2 regions of the Pseudomonas sp. TH04 genome follow, and region 2 is predicted to be linked to the other one. Evidence: riboswitches for the same ligand, from Rfam matches in the RefSeq annotation. Region 2 holds a riboswitch; the other holds the start of a gene.
The links. A riboswitch is a leader RNA that binds a small molecule or an ion and turns the genes downstream of it on or off. The one in region 2 is predicted to bind manganese.
Positions count from the first base shown of each region.

Region 1: linked by a shared signal. The riboswitch ahead of mntP (manganese efflux pump MntP) and the one ahead of JFT85_RS11275 (TMEM165/GDT1 family protein) in region 2 are both predicted to bind manganese.

Region 1 covers NZ_JAEKEA010000001.1:6,195,138-6,203,018, reverse strand. The annotation lists gene JFT85_RS28055 (class I adenylate-forming enzyme family protein) at 1-1,190, opposite strand, end outside; gene JFT85_RS28050 (acetyl-CoA acetyltransferase) at 1,194-2,372, opposite strand; gene JFT85_RS28045 (LuxR C-terminal-related transcriptional regulator) at 2,502-3,074, shown strand; gene scpB (methylmalonyl-CoA decarboxylase) at 3,217-3,999, shown strand; yybP-ykoY riboswitch at 4,030-4,197, shown strand; gene mntP (manganese efflux pump MntP) at 4,210-4,773, shown strand; gene JFT85_RS28030 (NAD(P)-dependent alcohol dehydrogenase) at 4,912-5,979, opposite strand; gene JFT85_RS28025 (alpha/beta fold hydrolase) at 6,126-6,944, shown strand; gene JFT85_RS28020 (DoxX family protein) at 7,193-7,579, opposite strand; gene JFT85_RS28015 (NAD(P)H-quinone oxidoreductase) at 7,754-7,881, shown strand, end outside.
Region 2 covers NZ_JAEKEA010000001.1:2,509,005-2,516,885, reverse strand. The annotation lists gene JFT85_RS11320 (hypothetical protein) at 1-173, opposite strand, end outside; gene JFT85_RS11315 (YajG family lipoprotein) at 356-940, shown strand; gene JFT85_RS11310 (hypothetical protein) at 1,008-1,217, opposite strand; gene JFT85_RS11305 (hypothetical protein) at 1,400-1,657, shown strand; gene JFT85_RS11300 (1-acyl-sn-glycerol-3-phosphate acyltransferase) at 1,781-2,944, opposite strand; gene JFT85_RS11295 (CPXCG motif-containing cysteine-rich protein) at 3,076-3,255, shown strand; gene JFT85_RS11290 (putative signal transducing protein) at 3,267-3,527, shown strand; gene JFT85_RS11285 (SOS response-associated peptidase) at 3,564-4,184, shown strand; gene JFT85_RS11280 (M48 family metallopeptidase) at 4,365-5,183, shown strand; gene JFT85_RS11275 (TMEM165/GDT1 family protein) at 5,310-5,894, opposite strand; yybP-ykoY riboswitch at 5,983-6,104, opposite strand; gene JFT85_RS11270 (class I SAM-dependent methyltransferase) at 6,155-7,153, opposite strand; gene JFT85_RS11265 (2-hydroxyacid dehydrogenase) at 7,184-7,881, opposite strand, start outside.

The DNA.
Region 1 (7,881 bases), 3.7 Mb from region 2:
GTCAGGTAGCCGGCCGGGTCGAGAAAGCCGATATCGCCGGTCATCAACCAGCCATCGATCAGGGTCTGGCGGGTGGCTTCAGGGTTGCGCCAGTAGCCCTGCATCACCGTGGCCCCGCGCACGGCAATCTCACCGCGCTGCCCCGTCGGCCGCGGTTGGTGCTGCGCGTCGAGAATGCGAATTTCGACACAGGCGTGCGCTTGCCCGACCGAGGCGGCCAGGCTGGACCAATCCTCGCGTTGACGGTCGGCGATCAGCGCACGGGGCAACACGCTGATGGTCATCGGGCTTTCGCCCTGGCCGTAGATTTGCACCAGGCGCGGGCCAAACGTATCGACGGCCGCGCACAGGTCAGCCAGGTACATCGGGCCGCCGCCGTAGACGAGGGTCTTGATGCCTTCGCCGCGATAACCCTGGCGCTGCGCCTGTTCGACCATGCGCTTGACCATGGTCGGCGCGGCAAACAGCGATACATCGCCCAGCTCGACGGCCAGGCCGAACAGCTCGGCGGCATCAAAACCGTGGGACGCAGGCACCACATGCCGCGCGCCACAGCGCACATGAATAAAATTGTAGAGCCCCGCGCCATGGGACATTGGCGCGGCATACACCACCGCGTCAGCGCCGCTCACCGGGTCGACATCCGTGGCGTAACACAGCGACATAGCGACCAGATTGCCGTGCGTCAGCATCACCCCCTTGGAACGCCCGGTGGTGCCGGAGGTGTAGAACAGCCAGGCAAGGTCCTGATCCTGACGTGCCACCGGCTGCTCCAGCGTCGGCCAGCCGCGGGTCGGCGGCAGCGTGTGGCCGTCCAATTCCTTACAGCGCTGAGGCAAGTCGCGCGATGAGGAAAAGACCCGGCCGCCGTCGGTAAAGATCAGCCGCGCCTGGGCGTCATCCGCGATCCAGGCCGCTTCGCTCGGATGCAGCTTGGCGTTGATCGGCACGACCACTGCGCCCACCCACCAGATGGCGTAGAGCAACTCCAGGTAGTCACAGCTGTTTTTCATCAGCACCGCGACGGCATCACCCGTCGTCACGCCGTGCTGGTCCACCAGGTACGCGGCGCGTTGACGAACATGGGCCGCAAAGGTGGCGTAATCGGCGATTTGCCGGGTGCCTTCGAACAGCGCCGGGCGCTGCGGCTCACGGCGCTGGGTGTCGTGCAGCCAGTTGGCAATGTTCATGGCTCAGCACCGGCGTGCGTGCAGGACCGAGGCGTAGTTGGCCACCGCCATGCCGCCCATGTTGAACACCAGGCCGAACTCCGGGTCTGGCACCGCCAGGCCAATTGGCTCGCCGGTCAATTGCCGAAACGCCAGGGCATGCATCGATACCCCCGTGGCGCCCACCGGATGCCCCTTGGCCTTGAGCCCACCGGAAAGGTTCACCGGCAGCCGCCCACCGGCGCGCACCACGCCGCTGTCGAGCACACGATGGCCCTCACCTTTTGGCGCCAGGCCCATGGCTTCGTAGATCAGCAGTTCGGCGATGGTGAAGCAGTCATGCACCTCGGCGAAACTCAAGTCGGCCAGGGTGATATTTGCACCGCGCAATGCCGTGTGGATCGCCCTTTGCGGGCCCTCAAAGGCCAGGATGTCGCGCTGGGCGATGGGCAGGCAATCGTTGACCTGGGTCATCGCGCAGATCTGCACATCACGGCGAAACGCCCGCGCGCGTTTGGGCGAGGCCAGGATGATCGCGGCGGCGCCGTCGCTGATCAGTGAGCAGTCGGTCAGGCGCAATGACTCGGCCACAAACGGGTTGCTCTTGGACACGTTGTTACAGTGTTCGAAATCCATCACCCGGTGCATCTGCGCCAACGGGTTGGCCATGGCATTGGAGTGGTTCTTGGTAGCGATGGCCGCCATCGAGCCCAGTGGGCAGTGGTAGCGTTCGGCATATTGGCGGGCAGCCCGGCCGAACAGTTGCGGGAAACTCAAGCCGGCTTCGCCCGGGTCGTTCTGATAGCCGGCGCCGGCCAAGGCCTGGGTGACCTCGGCGGTGGAAGTGTGGGTCATCTTTTCGGCGCCCACCACCAACACCAGTTCCGCGCTGCCGGACAGGATCGCATTGACCCCGGCCTGGATCGCCGCCGAGCCGGACGCGCAGGCATTCTCACAGCGGGTGGCCGGTTTGAAGCGCAGGCCGGGGTCGGCCTGCAATAACAGGGAAGAGGCGAACCCGTCAGGCACCAGCCCCGAGTTGAAGTGGCCCAGAAACAGTGCATCGATTGCTGAAGCATCAATGGCCGCATCCGCCAGGGCTTCGCGGGTGACCTGCACGATCAGGTCCTCAAGGGTGGTGCCTTCCAGGCGACCAAAACGCGAATGACCAGCGGCAACAATGGAGACGCAATCAGCAGGCATAATCAATTTCTTCTGTTCTTGATACGGACATTCCTTACAATGACCCACCAGCGGGCCGGCGCCAATTCGTGTAACTACTTACATGGCTAAGTAGCCCGAGGTGAGAAAAACAACGAGGCAGGATGCCCAATGACTGTGTTTGCACAACAACTCCACGACATCGGGCGCCTGGCGTTCCAGCTGTCCCCCGCACCGCAACTGGTCACCAGCAACCGTGTGATCGTCGACTGCAACGACGCTTTCCTGCAGTTGTTCGGCTACTCGCGTGACGCATTGGTCAACCAGCTGACGCTGCTGATCTACCCGTCCCAGGCTGACTACCACGCCATCGGCAAGCGCAGCCACGACTGGTTGCTGGACAGTGAAAACGGCCGCTACTCCGACGAACGTTTCATGCAGCACAAAAGCGGCGAAGTGTTCTGGGCCAAGTCCCACGGCTACACGCTCACGCCCAAAGACCCGTTCAAGCTGATGATCTGGCACTTCGAACGCCTCGATCGCAGCCACCAGGGCACCGGGGACCTCACACCCCGGGAGCGGGAAATTGCCATGCACATCGTCAACGGCCTCAAATCCAAGGAAATCGCCCTGCGCCTGGCGATCTCCCACCGCACGGTGGAAGTCCATCGGGCGCGGTTGATGAAGAAGTTGCAGGCCAAGACGGTGGTGGAGTTGGTGTCGAAAATTATTATGGTGGCGTGACGCGGCCACCGCCGTTGCCCGGCGCACCCTGTGTCGAGGTAGTGCGCGAAGCGGGTTTGGAGCCGGCGTCCGTACAAAGGCTGCTCAAGGCCAACGTGCGCGTGCAGGCCAGCCCATCCGAATGTTCAGCAGGAACCGCATCATGACTGCCACTGTGACGCTCAACCTTATCGACACGCGCATCGCACGCCTGACCTTCGGCAACCCCACTCAGCGCAACGCCCTCAGTGCGCACGTGCTCGCCCGCCTGGATGAACACCTGGTCGCCCTCGCCGCCCAGCGCGTCAGCGTGGTGATTCTGGGTGCCGACGTCGGCCAGACGGTGTGGAGCGCCGGCCATGATCTTGGCGAAGTGGCCCGCGACCGCGACCCCGTTGCCTATGGCAAACCCCTGGAGCAACTGCTGCGGCGAATCCGCGCCTACCCCGGCGTGGTGATTGCGCTGATTTCAGGCTCGGCCTGGGGCGGCGCCGTGGACCTGGCCATGAGTTGCGACATGGTAGTGGCCGACCACAGCGCGAGCTTCGCCATGACCCCGGCCAACATCGGCTTGCCCTATACCACCAGCGGCCTGCTGCGGTTCTTCAACAACTTGCCGATTCATGTGCTTAAGGAGCTGTTTTTCTGCGCGCAGGCACTCGACGCCGAACGCGCCGAACGCTTTGGCGTGATCAACCGTCTGGTCCCTAGCGAGGCGCTGGAAGCCACCGCCGTGGAAATCGCCCAAGGCATCGCCGCCAAGGCGCCGTTGGCAATTGAGGCGGTAAAGGAGCAATTGCGCATTCTCGAAGACCTGCAACCCATGCCCGTGCAGGCCATGGAGCAGATCGCCGAACTGCGTCGCCAGGCCTGCGCGAGCGCAGACTTGAGTGAGGGGCTGGCAGCCTTTGCCGAACGTCGCCCACCCGCCTTTGAAGGGCGTTGACAATTTTTTCATGGTTGATCGTCTAGCATGCGGCCCTTCGTTGGGGAGTAACCGGCTTCTGACCCGTGCAGAAGCGTTCGTATCAACATATTCGGCAACCTGCCGTGGTACGAACACCGTTGAGGTTGGTGAGACCAGCGACACATCCATGCCTAATGTCGGGCGTGTGGTTGTGTCGTTGACTCATACAGCCCGACTGGAAGCCCTACCGTGAACCCCATTTCCCTGATTCTTCTCGCCCTTGCCATGTCCACGGACGCCTTTGCGGCGGCCATCGGCAAAGGCTCCAGCCTGCATAAGCCACGCCTGAGCGAAGCCCTGCGCGCCGGCCTGATCTTTGGTGTAATCGAAGCCATCACGCCGATGATCGGCTGGGCCATCGGCCATGCCGCCACGCGGTGGGTCGAAAGCTGGGACCACTGGATCGCCTTTACCCTGCTGGTCGCACTGGGCCTGCACATGATCTACAACGGGCTCAAGGCCGATGACGACGCGGTGGAAAAACCGACTCAGCATTCGTTCATGATCCTCGCGGTGACGGCCTTTGCGACCAGCATCGACGCGATGGCTGTGGGTGTGGGCCTGGCATTTGTCGACGTGAATATTCTGCTCGCGTCAGCGGCGATAGGCCTTGCGACCATGACCATGGTGACCATTGGCATGATGCTCGGCCGGGTGCTGGGGACGGTGGTAGGCAAGCGCGCCGAGATGGTCGGTGGCGTGGTGCTGATGCTGGTGGGTGCGACGATTTTGTATGAGCACTTGTCGGCCTGAAGACCGGCACGAAACAAAATGTGGGAGCGGGCTTGCTCGCGAAAGCGCGGTGTCAGTCAGAATATTCATCGACTGGCACACTGCTTTCGCGAGCAAGCCCGCTCCCACATTAGATCTTCAGTGGTGTAGAGATTGCGTTCAAGCCGCGTGGCTTTCCTTCTTCAAACTCTCCATATCAATCACGAAGCGATACTTCACATCGCCCTTGAGCATCCGCTCGTACGCCTCATTGATGCCCTGGATATCGATCATCTCGATGTCCGAGACAATCTTGTGCTTGGCGCAGAAATCCAGCATGTCCTGGGTTTCCTGGATACCACCGATCAACGAACCGGCCAGGCTGCGGCGCTTGAAGATCAGGTTGAATACCGTAGGCGACGGGTGCGGGCTGTCGGGCGCGCCGACCAGGGTCATGGTGCCGTCGCGCTTGAGCAGGTTGAGGAAGGCATCAAGGTTATGCGGCGCGGCAACCGTGTTGAGGATGAAGTCCAGGCTGTTGACGACCTTGGCCATTTCGTCCGGGTTCTTCGACACCACAACCTGGTCGGCGCCCAGGCGCAGGCCGTCTTCACGTTTGTTCGGCGAGGTGGTGAACAGCGTCACATGGGCGCCCATGGCATGCGCGATCTTCACCGCCATATGCCCCAGCCCGCCGAGGCCGACCACGCCGACTTTCTTGCCGGGGCCGACCTTCCAATGGTGCAACGGCGAGTAGGTGGTAATGCCGGCGCACAGCAGCGGCGCCACGGCCGCCAGGTTGGTATCGTCATGGGAGATGCGCAGCACGAACTTCTCCTTGACCACGATAGTGTCCGAGTAGCCACCGAAGGTGTTTTCCCCACCAAACACCGGGCCGTTGTAAGTACCGGTAAACCCGTTCTCGCAGTATTGCTCCTCGCCTTCAGCGCAGGAGGCGCAGTGCTGGCAGCTGTCGACCATACAACCGACGCCGGCCAGGTCGCCCACCTTGAATTTCGTCACGTTGGCGCCGACCGCGGTTACGCGGCCGACAATCTCATGGCCGGGCACCGACGGGTACAAGGTGTTGTGCCACTCATTGCGCGCGGTGTGCAGGTCGGAGTGGCAGACGCCGCAGTAGAGGATATCGATCTGTACGTCATCCGCCCCTGGCGCACGGCGCTCAAAGGTAAAGGGTTTGAGCGCATCCTTGGAATCCCGAGCGGCGTAGCTGTAAGTCTTGGCCATTTGGTTCACCTGTTGAACTGACGGTAGGAATCAGTGGACCAATATAGACGCTGAACCGTTCAACCGAGCACATCCGTACAAGCCCTTCGTCCGGTTTAACGCAATAGTAAAACGGACATTCCCCTCGACTACCCAAGGAGTTTTCCATGAGTACATTCGTTGCCAAAGACGGTACCCAGATCTATTTCAAGGACTGGGGCAGCGGTAAACCTGTGCTGTTCAGCCACGGCTGGCCGTTGGACGCCGACATGTGGGAATACCAGATGGAATACCTGAGCAGCCGTGGCTTTCGCACCATTGCGTTCGACCGCCGTGGTTTCGGCCGTTCGGACCAGCCGTGGACCGGTAACGACTACGACACCTTCGCCGACGATATTGCCCAACTGATCGAACACCTGGACCTCAAGGAGGTGACCCTGGTGGGCTTCTCGATGGGTGGCGGTGACGTAGCACGCTACATTGCACGCCATGGCACGGCGCGCGTGGCCGGCCTGGTCTTGCTGGGCGCCGTAACGCCGATGTTCGGCCAGAAACCGGATTACCCACAAGGCGTGCCGACCGACGTGTTCGACGGCATCAAGGCCGGGCTGCTGAACGATCGCGCGCAATTCATCGCCGACTTCAACCCGACGTTCTATGGCATCAATAAGGGTCAAAAAGTCTCCGAGGGCGTACTCACCCAGACCCTGCAAATTGCCTTGCTGGCGTCGCTCAAGTCGACCGTGGATTGCGTCACCGTGTTCTCCGAGACCGACTTCCGTCCGGACATGGCCAAGATCGACGTGCCCACCCTGGTGATCCACGGTGACGGCGACCAGGTCGTACCCTTCGAGACCACCGGCAAAGTGGCAGCCGAGATGATCAAGGGCGCGCAACTCAAAGTGTACAAGGATGCACCGCACGGTTTTGCGGCCACGCATACCCAGCAGTTGAACGAAGACTTGTTGGCGTTCCTGAACCGCTGAAACGGCTGAACCCCCCGCTCCTTGTTGGCCGGGCTTGCCCTAATGCCAGTCAGTTAAGCGAACTGAAATGCTCAATGCAGCGAAGATCTCCTGTGGGAGCGGGCTTGCCCGCGAAGACGTCGGCCCAGCAAACATTGATGTTGACTGACCCACCGCTTTCGCGAGCAAGTCGAATCGTCGCACCGCCGCTCCCACAGGAGATCTGCGCTTAACTGACTGGCATTAGGGCTTGCCCGGCCTTTTTTTATTCAGGCATACCGCTGGCTGAGCGCCAACCGCCCCGGGCCAGCGATCAGAATGCTGGTGAAGATAATCAACAACAGCCAGCCGAACTGCCCCTCAAACACCGTCCATTGCGGATGCACCACCAGCAAGGCCACCCACAGCACGGCCAGGATCGGCAAGCACGCCAGGCGCACCCGCACACCGGCGATGATCAGCAGCGGGCACAGCACTTCGGCGACAATCGCCAGGCACAGCGTGACGTGGGTGCCGAGGTGAAACGGGTCTTCGATCAACGCCAGTTGGTCGCTGTAGTGCAGCAGCTTCGGCAACCCATGCACCCACATCAGAAACACCGCGCCGCTGACGCGCAGGAACAACAGCCCCAGCGCCTGGTACTTTGATTCGTTCATAACCGCCTGTCCCCGTAGAATCCCCCGGCGCCTGTGCGCCGGAGCCGGGGCGATTGTGTCGGCACCGGCGCCGGTAGACTTGCAGGCATGTGCTGACATGACAGCGTTCCGGTTGAATCAACGCTCGCGCACTGTGGTCCCACTCCATACGCTCCCGGTTAAAGGAATTGCACAATGACCCTGCCCAAAGAAATGACCCTGATCGAAATCACCGCCCCCGGCGGCCCTGAAGTCCTGCAACCTCGCCGGGCCGACGTGCCCGTGGCAGGCCCCGGTGAAATCCTGATTCGCGTGCATGCCGC
Region 2 (7,881 bases):
GTCGGCAGTGGGCGGTGCATCCAGCCCAGATGCGTCTCCGAAACTTCCACCCAGCCTTCGCCGACAGGCGGCAGGCTGCACTGCTTGAACGCCAGGCAATGCCCGTGGGCATCGAGCAAGGCATAGTGGCGATGACGGCGGTGTGTCATGAACAATGATTTGAGAAGGCGCATGGCTTTGTACCTGTTACGTTACATGCTTGAAGGTTGCCAGTGTGCCATGACAGTGGAGTGACGAAATTATGTGAAATTGTAATTTCGGCAAGCCTTCAGCTGCCGTTCAGGATGGCTGGTGAGTGACCTACGTGCACCGTTATACTGGCCGCCTGTTTGCACCTAGTCCTGGAGAAATGAGTATGTTGCAACGCCTGTTGTTCGGTTTGATCACTGTGACCAGTTTGACCCTGGTTGGCTGCGCCAACAGCCCGCAACAACTCAGCCCGCAACCTAAAGTCACTGCGCAGCTGGCTCCTGTAGGCCATGGCCAGCCGGTATCGGTGCGTGTCGTGGATGGTCGTCCGTCGCCTACCCTGGGCTCCCGTGGCGGCCTGTACCCGGAGACTGCGCTTATTTCGGTCACCGGCCAGGACGTGCTGCCCAAGCTGCAAGCCCAGGCGGAAGCCGCTGTGCGCCTGCTGGGCTTTACCCCGGCCAACTCGCCGGGTGCGCCTCAGTTGACCATCACCTTGGCGGAGCTGAAATACCAGTCGCCTAAAGAAGGCCTGTATGTCACTGAAGCCTCCATCGGCGCGACGTTCAAATCTGACGTCAGTGCCGGTACACGTCGCTACAGTGGCCGCTACGGTGCTTCCCTGAATCAGCGCTTCGGGATGTCGCCGAACCAGGAAACCAACACCAAGCTGGTCAGCGACGTGTTGAGCGACGCGTTGACGCGTTTGTTTAAAGACCCAAGCATCGGCCAATTGCTCAGCTCGCAGTAACCGCCGACAAGCGCCTCACAAAAAACCGGGTTCAGCGATGAGCCCGGTTTTTTTACGCCTGTCGCTTTCATGCAGCCGTTTCGACATAAAAGTCCAACACACTGACGCCAGTCAGCAGATCCAGTTCCGGCAGGTCGGCGTGCTGGTGCCCGCCGAGGGCGCAATACACCAGCCAGTGGCGATCCTGGACATTGAATGCCAACCCGCCGACCAGGGCTTCTTGCTCTTCGTTTGGGGCGATCAGGTACAGCCGATCCTGGTTTTGCGCGTGCAGCATGACAAGCTCCTAAGCGTCGAAGGGCAACAGAGTGGCTTGTTAAGGTGACGTTCAGGTGACGCTGTAAATTACTGGATACATTAAGGCTACATGGGGGACGGAGCGTTTCTTGGGCAGGAGGCCACTATCGTTCAGGTTTGTATCTGAATAGATACCAAGACACTGGTCGACCGAGGTTTGTGATGGCGCTGCCCGCACTACTGATCAATGCTGTGGCTTTATTGGTGGCCTGCCCGGGTGCAGCGCTGCTGTTCATTACCCGCTTGCGTGAGCAGCGCGCACTGGCCGACCTGACCGCAAAAAGCGAAGGTCGCGCGATCGACCAGCCAATGTTGTTTCTGGATGTGCGCACCGAACGGGCGCATCGTCTGGCTTACCGTGTCGGGTTCGCCTGCCTGGGCCTGGCGCTGGCCGTATCCTGGCTCAGCACCCACCTCTAAGAACACCGTACAAGCAAAGGTGGGAGTGGGCTTGAACCGCGAAAGCGGCGTGTCAGTCGATACATCGTTGACTGAACCCGCGCATTCGCGAGCAAGCCCGCTCCCACCTTTTTTATTCGGTGTTTACAGTGGAATCCCGGCCTTTACCCGGTACTGATTGCGCACCGGCGTTGCATATTGCACCACCAGAAACGGCCGGTGTTCAGCCGGGCATTCATTCAAGCGTCGCTCCCATTCCGCTTTCGCCTTCGCCAATTCATCGGCCGGGAATACCTCGGCCGCGGTTGGCACCTGCAATTGCGGGTCGGCCTCGCTCCACTGTGCGTACGCCAGGTAATGCACCGGGAACAAGCGATAACCGCCGAGAATCTGCCGGTCCATTTCCACGGCCAACAGTTTGGTGTCTTCAAAGCGTTCGGTGATTGGCGGTGCAAAGTTTACGTGCACACGGCCCTTGTAGCCGGTGATGCCGAGGGCAATGCTCACGTCATCTTCGCCCGGCGCCTTGCAGTAGGTGCCGGTGGTGGCGCGGATATACAGCTCGCGCGCCTTGGCGCTGTCACACGGGTCGTATTCATAGCTGATGGATACCGGCGTCAGGTTCAACGACTGGATCACCTCGGCAAACGGCTCGTCTTTGCGGCTCACGTGGAACATCTTGAGGATCGCCGACTCGGTACGATCATCCCCATCCTTGGCACGGCCTTCGGCCTGGGCGATCCAGATCGACTGGCAGTCGTTGCGGATCGAATGGTTGATGTAAGCCGACAGCAGTTGGTAGGCCGCCATCTTTTCCTTTCGCCCGGTGATCGAGCGGTGCACGATAAAACTCTTGTTCAGGCGCATCAGGTCGCTGACAAACGGCTTTTGCAGCAGGTTGTCGCCGATGGCGATGCGTGGCGTCGGCAGGCCGGCGTGGTATACGGCATAGTTGACGAAGGCCGGGTCCATCACGATATCGCGGTGGTTGGCCAAAAACAGGTAAGCAGTGCCGGACTTGAGTTGCTCGACGCCGGTGTAGGTTACGCCGTCGGTCGCGCGATCAATGGTGTGATCGACGTAATATTCGACTTTGTCCTGCAGGGTGGCCACGGTGGTGACGCCGGCGAACTCACGGCGCAGTTTGCGGGCGATCATCGGCTTTAGCAGCCAGCCCAGGGCGCCGGCAAAGCGCGGGAAGCGGAAGTGGGTCAGGATGTCCAGAAAGGCCTTGTCACTGAACAGGCGTGCCAGCACTGCCGGGACTTCGCTGTCGTTGTAAGGTCGGATGGTATCGAATTCGCCCATCATGCTCTCTTGTTAGAAACGGCTAGTGTTAGTAAAGGAAATATCAGGGTGCGGCCGCAATATTGGCTCTGCCGTGAATAGCCCTGTAAATAGACCGGCGATTATACGCACAAGTCACCTGGGAGACCGCGATGGAAGAGGAGTCGTACGAATGTCCTTATTGTGGAGAGGTGGTCACAGCGTTGCTGGACCTGTCGGCGGGCGATCAGGAATATATAGAAGACTGCCCTGTGTGCTGCCGGCCGATTACGTTCGAGCTCCAGGTGCACGGTGACGAGTGGATGCTGAACGTGCGCAGCGAAAACGAATAACAGGTACGCCCATGCAGCGAATTTATGAGCCGGAAAACCTGATGGAAGGCGAGCTGCTGCAACAAATGCTCGCCAGCGAGGGCATCGAGGCGCACCTGGTGGGCCGCCATTTGCTCGGCGGTACCGGCGAACTGCCGATTTTTGGCCTGCTGGGTCTGGAAGTGGATAACGACCAGGCCGCCTGCGCCCGCGAGCTGATTACCGCTTACATCGGTGCGCAACCCTTGCCCGGCGATGAACCCGACAGCTTCCCCGACGTATTGGTCTGTTAGGCTGTCGGTCGGTTTACCCAAGAGTCGTGTTACCCCATGTGTGGACGTTATGCCCTGTTTCGCTGGAACCCTGCCTTCGCTGCCTTATCGGGATTCCCCGCCGATCAAAAGGCCCAGTGGAATATCTCCCCGAATGATTCGGTGCTGATCCAGCGCCTGAGCGAAGGCCAGCGCACCCTGGCGCGTGCCCGCTGGGGGCTGACGCCGCCGTGGCTGACCGACCTTTCGCGCACCCCGGCCCATGCCCGCGCCGAAACCCTGGCGGAGCAACCGATGTTTCGCGAAGCCTTTCGCCAGCGCCGTTGCCTGCTGCCGGCGAATGGTTTTTACGAATGGCGTGGTACCCAGCGCAAACGCCCTTACTGGCTGACGCCGGGTGAAGGCTCGACGCTGTTTTTTGCGGCGATCTGGGAGGCGTATCCGGTGCAGGAGCAGGTGTGGTTGAGCACGGCAGTGGTGACCCAGGCCGCACAGAGTCAGCGGCGGCCGTTGATTCTCGACGCGGCGGGGCAGGACGCCTGGTTGAATCCAGAGACCCCGTTGCATGTGTTGCAAGGCCTGCTGGCCAGTGAGCCGGTCGCATTGCGCGAGCGGGTCCTGGCCAACATGGTGAATGATCCGAAGTTGAATGGGCCCGAGTGCCTGACGCCGGCTTAAGCCTTGGTCGCAAAGGCGGGTGCAACACTACCGTGAACCTCATAACCTTGAACGACTTGGCTTGCTGCCGTGGTGGGCGTGTGGGATGTATCTGAAAGTTGGTGGTTACACGTCGTGTGTATCTGGCGCAGATACATACGACCGCCTACGATACGCGCCAGGTTTCCAGGGAGAGTGTTCATGAAGAAGTCATTGGCGGTAAGCGTACTCAGTGCAGCGATGCTGCTGGCTGGTTGCCAGTCGGTTAACACCACTAACGGCGGTGCCGTCGGGGTAGAGCGCAAGCAGTACATGTTCAGCATGCTGTCGAGCCAGGAAGTCGACCAGATGTATGCCCAGTCCTATCAGCAGACGCTGGGAGAGGCGAGTGGCAAAGGCATGCTGGACAAGACCAGTGCCAACGCCAAGCGCGTGCAGGCGATTGCCAATCGTCTGATCGCCCAGGCACCGACCTTCCGCCCGGATGCGGCGCAGTGGAAGTGGGAAGTGAACCTGATCAAAAGCGATGAGATGAACGCCAACTGCGGGCCTGGCGGCAAGATATTTGTGTACAGCGCGTTGATCGACAACCTCAAGCTTACTGATGACGAGTTGGCTGCGGTGATGGGCCATGAAATCGCCCACGCGTTGCGCGAACACGGGCGTGAAGCCATGTCCAAGGCCTATGGCATCCAGATGGCCAAGCAGGGCGCCGGTGCCTTGTTCGGGTTGGGTCAGGACAGCCTGGCTTTAGCCGACACGGTTGCCAACTACGGCATGACTTTGCCGAACAGCCGCGCCAACGAAAACGAAGCCGACCTGATCGGGCTGGAGCTATCGGCCCGGGCGGGCTACAACCCGAACGCAGCCATCACGTTGTGGAACAAGATGGCCAAGGCTTCGGAAGGCGCGCCGCCGGAGTTCATGAGCACGCACCCGGCTTCCGACAGTCGGATCGCCTCGTTGCAGGCGGCGATTCCGAAAGTGATGCCGCTCTATCAACAGGCTAAAAAGTCCTGATATTTCAAGGCTTGTGAAGATCTAAATGTGGGAGCGGGCTTGCTCGCGAATGCGCAGTATCAGTCGGTAAATCTTTGACTGGACCGCCGCCTTCGCGAGCAAGCCCGCTCCCACATTTGATTGGGTTTACAACCAGCCGCTGCTTTGCATGGCCTTGTAAACCGCCACCACCGCCAGGACGAAAAACGCCGTCGCCGCGAGTCTACGAATCAAGGTCAGCGGCAGCTTCTCCGCCGCGAAATTCCCCGCCAAGACCACCGGCACGTTCGCAATCAGCATGCCCAGGGTGGTGCCGATAATCACCAGCCACAACTCCGGATACTGCGCCGCCAGCATCACCGTGGCGATCTGCGTCTTGTCACCGATTTCCGCAAGGAAGAACGCAATCAGCGTGGTCAGGAACGGCCCGAACTTGCGTGTGGTACTGGCTTCGTCATCGTCGAGTTTGTCCGGCACCAGGGTCCACAGCGCCGTGGCGCAGAAACTCGCCGCGAGGATCCAGTGCAACACCGCATCCGAGAAGAAACTGCCGAACCAGGCCCCCACGGCACCGGCGGCGGCATGGTTGGCCAGGGTTGCGGCGACGATGCCGGCAATGATCGGCCAGGGTTTGCGAAAGCGTGCGGCCAGGATGAGGGCGAGCAGCTGCGTCTTGTCGCCGATTTCGGCCAAGGCAACGATTGCGGTAGGAACGAGTAATGAATCCAGCATCAGGTAGGTTTCCAGGGGCGGGTCGACACGGCTATGACACGTACAGCCTTCCCGCCCCGGGTAAGGTGTGCGTGTCATAGGTCTTGTCAAACCCCGGTCCGTCTGTGCGGACTCCTGGGTCGCATACGCCATGGTCTGTTGACCAAGTATGTTGACGTATGCCGGACGAGCGTGGCGCTCGTGGGAGACTACTCCCCTAGGACGGAGCGGATTCTGCCTAGGCAAAACCCATTCGGCAAGCCTTCTTTTTCAAAAAACCATCAGCCGCGTTTGGCACGGTAAATGCGGAAACCATTGCCTTCGGCCTTGATCGCGCAGATGCCCAAGTGCTCTTCGATCAGCGGTTGGTACTTGAGGAAGCTGTTGGCAACCAAGCGAAGTTCGCCGCCTTTTGCCAGGTGTTTCGCGGCTTTTCGCAGCAAGTTTTCCGTGGCGAAATAATCCGTGTGCACCCCGACATGGAACGGCGGGTTGCTCAAAATCGCGTTCAAACCCATCGGTGCGGCGTCGATGCCGTCACCGGTCAACACTTCGGCTTCCAGACCATTGGCTGCCAGGGTCAGGCGACTGCTGGCAGCGGCGAACGCATCCACGTCCAGCAGCGTCACGGTGTTATGCGGGTAGCGACGTTTGACCGCCGCCCCCAGCACGCCCGCGCCGCAACCGAAGTCCAGCAAATGCCCGCTGGGCAGTTTGTCCAGATGCTCAAGCAACAGCTCGGTGCCGCGATCCAGGCGCCCGTGGCTGAACACGCCCGGCAGGCTCACCACCTTGAGCGGCCCTTCGGCCAGCGGCACATCGAAGACCTGTGCCAGGCTTTCCAGCTCGACCGCTTGCGGGGCGTTGGCCACGGTGACTTGCCACAGCTGGCAATGCCGCGCGTTATCGAGCTTGCGGGGTTTGCCGAAAGGGCTCATCTGTTTGGCGGCGCTTTCGATGCCGCCTTTTTTCTCCCCGACCAGAAACAGCTCGGCACCGGGCAGGCGCGCGGCCACGGCGTTGAGCAGGTAGTCGGTGAGGTCCTTGGACTTGGGCAGGAAAATCACCGCCGCATCAAACGCGCGCTCCGGCACGTTCACGCCGAACTGGCTGCGCTCGGGGAAGCGTGCGTCGAGCGCGGCCTGGTCACCGGCATGCCAGCACCAGCCGTGGGCATTGGGTAGGCGGCCGAGCAAATCGTCGGCGGGCAACCCGACCAGCAACAGGTTGCCTTGAAAAAGTTCGGCCTGACGAAGCAGTACTTCACTGCGCGGATCCATGGTCTGCTCCTTGAAAAGGGGCGCAGTTTATCAACTGACGACACGCAGCGGGGCACCGCTGAAAAAGCCTCGGGCGTTTTCGGCCAATTGGCCGACGATTCGTTGCCGCGCTTCGCGACTGCCCCAGGCGTTGTGGGGGGTGACGATCAGCCGAGGAATGTCGCCAGCCAGCAGCGGGTTGCCCTGCACCGGTGGCTCCACGCTGAGGACGTCGGTCGCCGCGCCGCCCAGATGGCCACTGCGCAAAGCGTCCGCCAGCGCCTGTTCGTTGATCAAGCCGCCGCGCGCCGTATTGACGATAAACGCGCCGGGCTTGAGCAGCGCCAGTTCGCGGGCACCGATAAAGTCGCGGGTGTGTTCATTGAGCGGGCAGTGCAGCGTGAGCGCGTCGACCTGCGTGAGCAATTCATCCAATGGCATGCGGTCGGCGCGGGCAGGGCGCCCGGGAATTGCGCCCAGCACCACGCGCATGCCAAAGGCCTCGGCCAGGCGCGCCACGGCACTGCCCAATTCGCCATGGCCGAGCAGGCCAAGGGTTTTGCCCTCCAGCTCGACAATCGGGTAGTCCAACAGGCAGAACTGCTTGGCCTCTTGCCACTTGCCTGCGGCAACGTCCCGTTGGTAGTCGTTCAAGCGTGTCGCCAGGTTAAGCAACAGCATGATCGTGTGCTGTGCCACCGACGGTGTGCCGTAGCCCTGGCAGTTGCTCACGGTAATGCCGTGGGCGC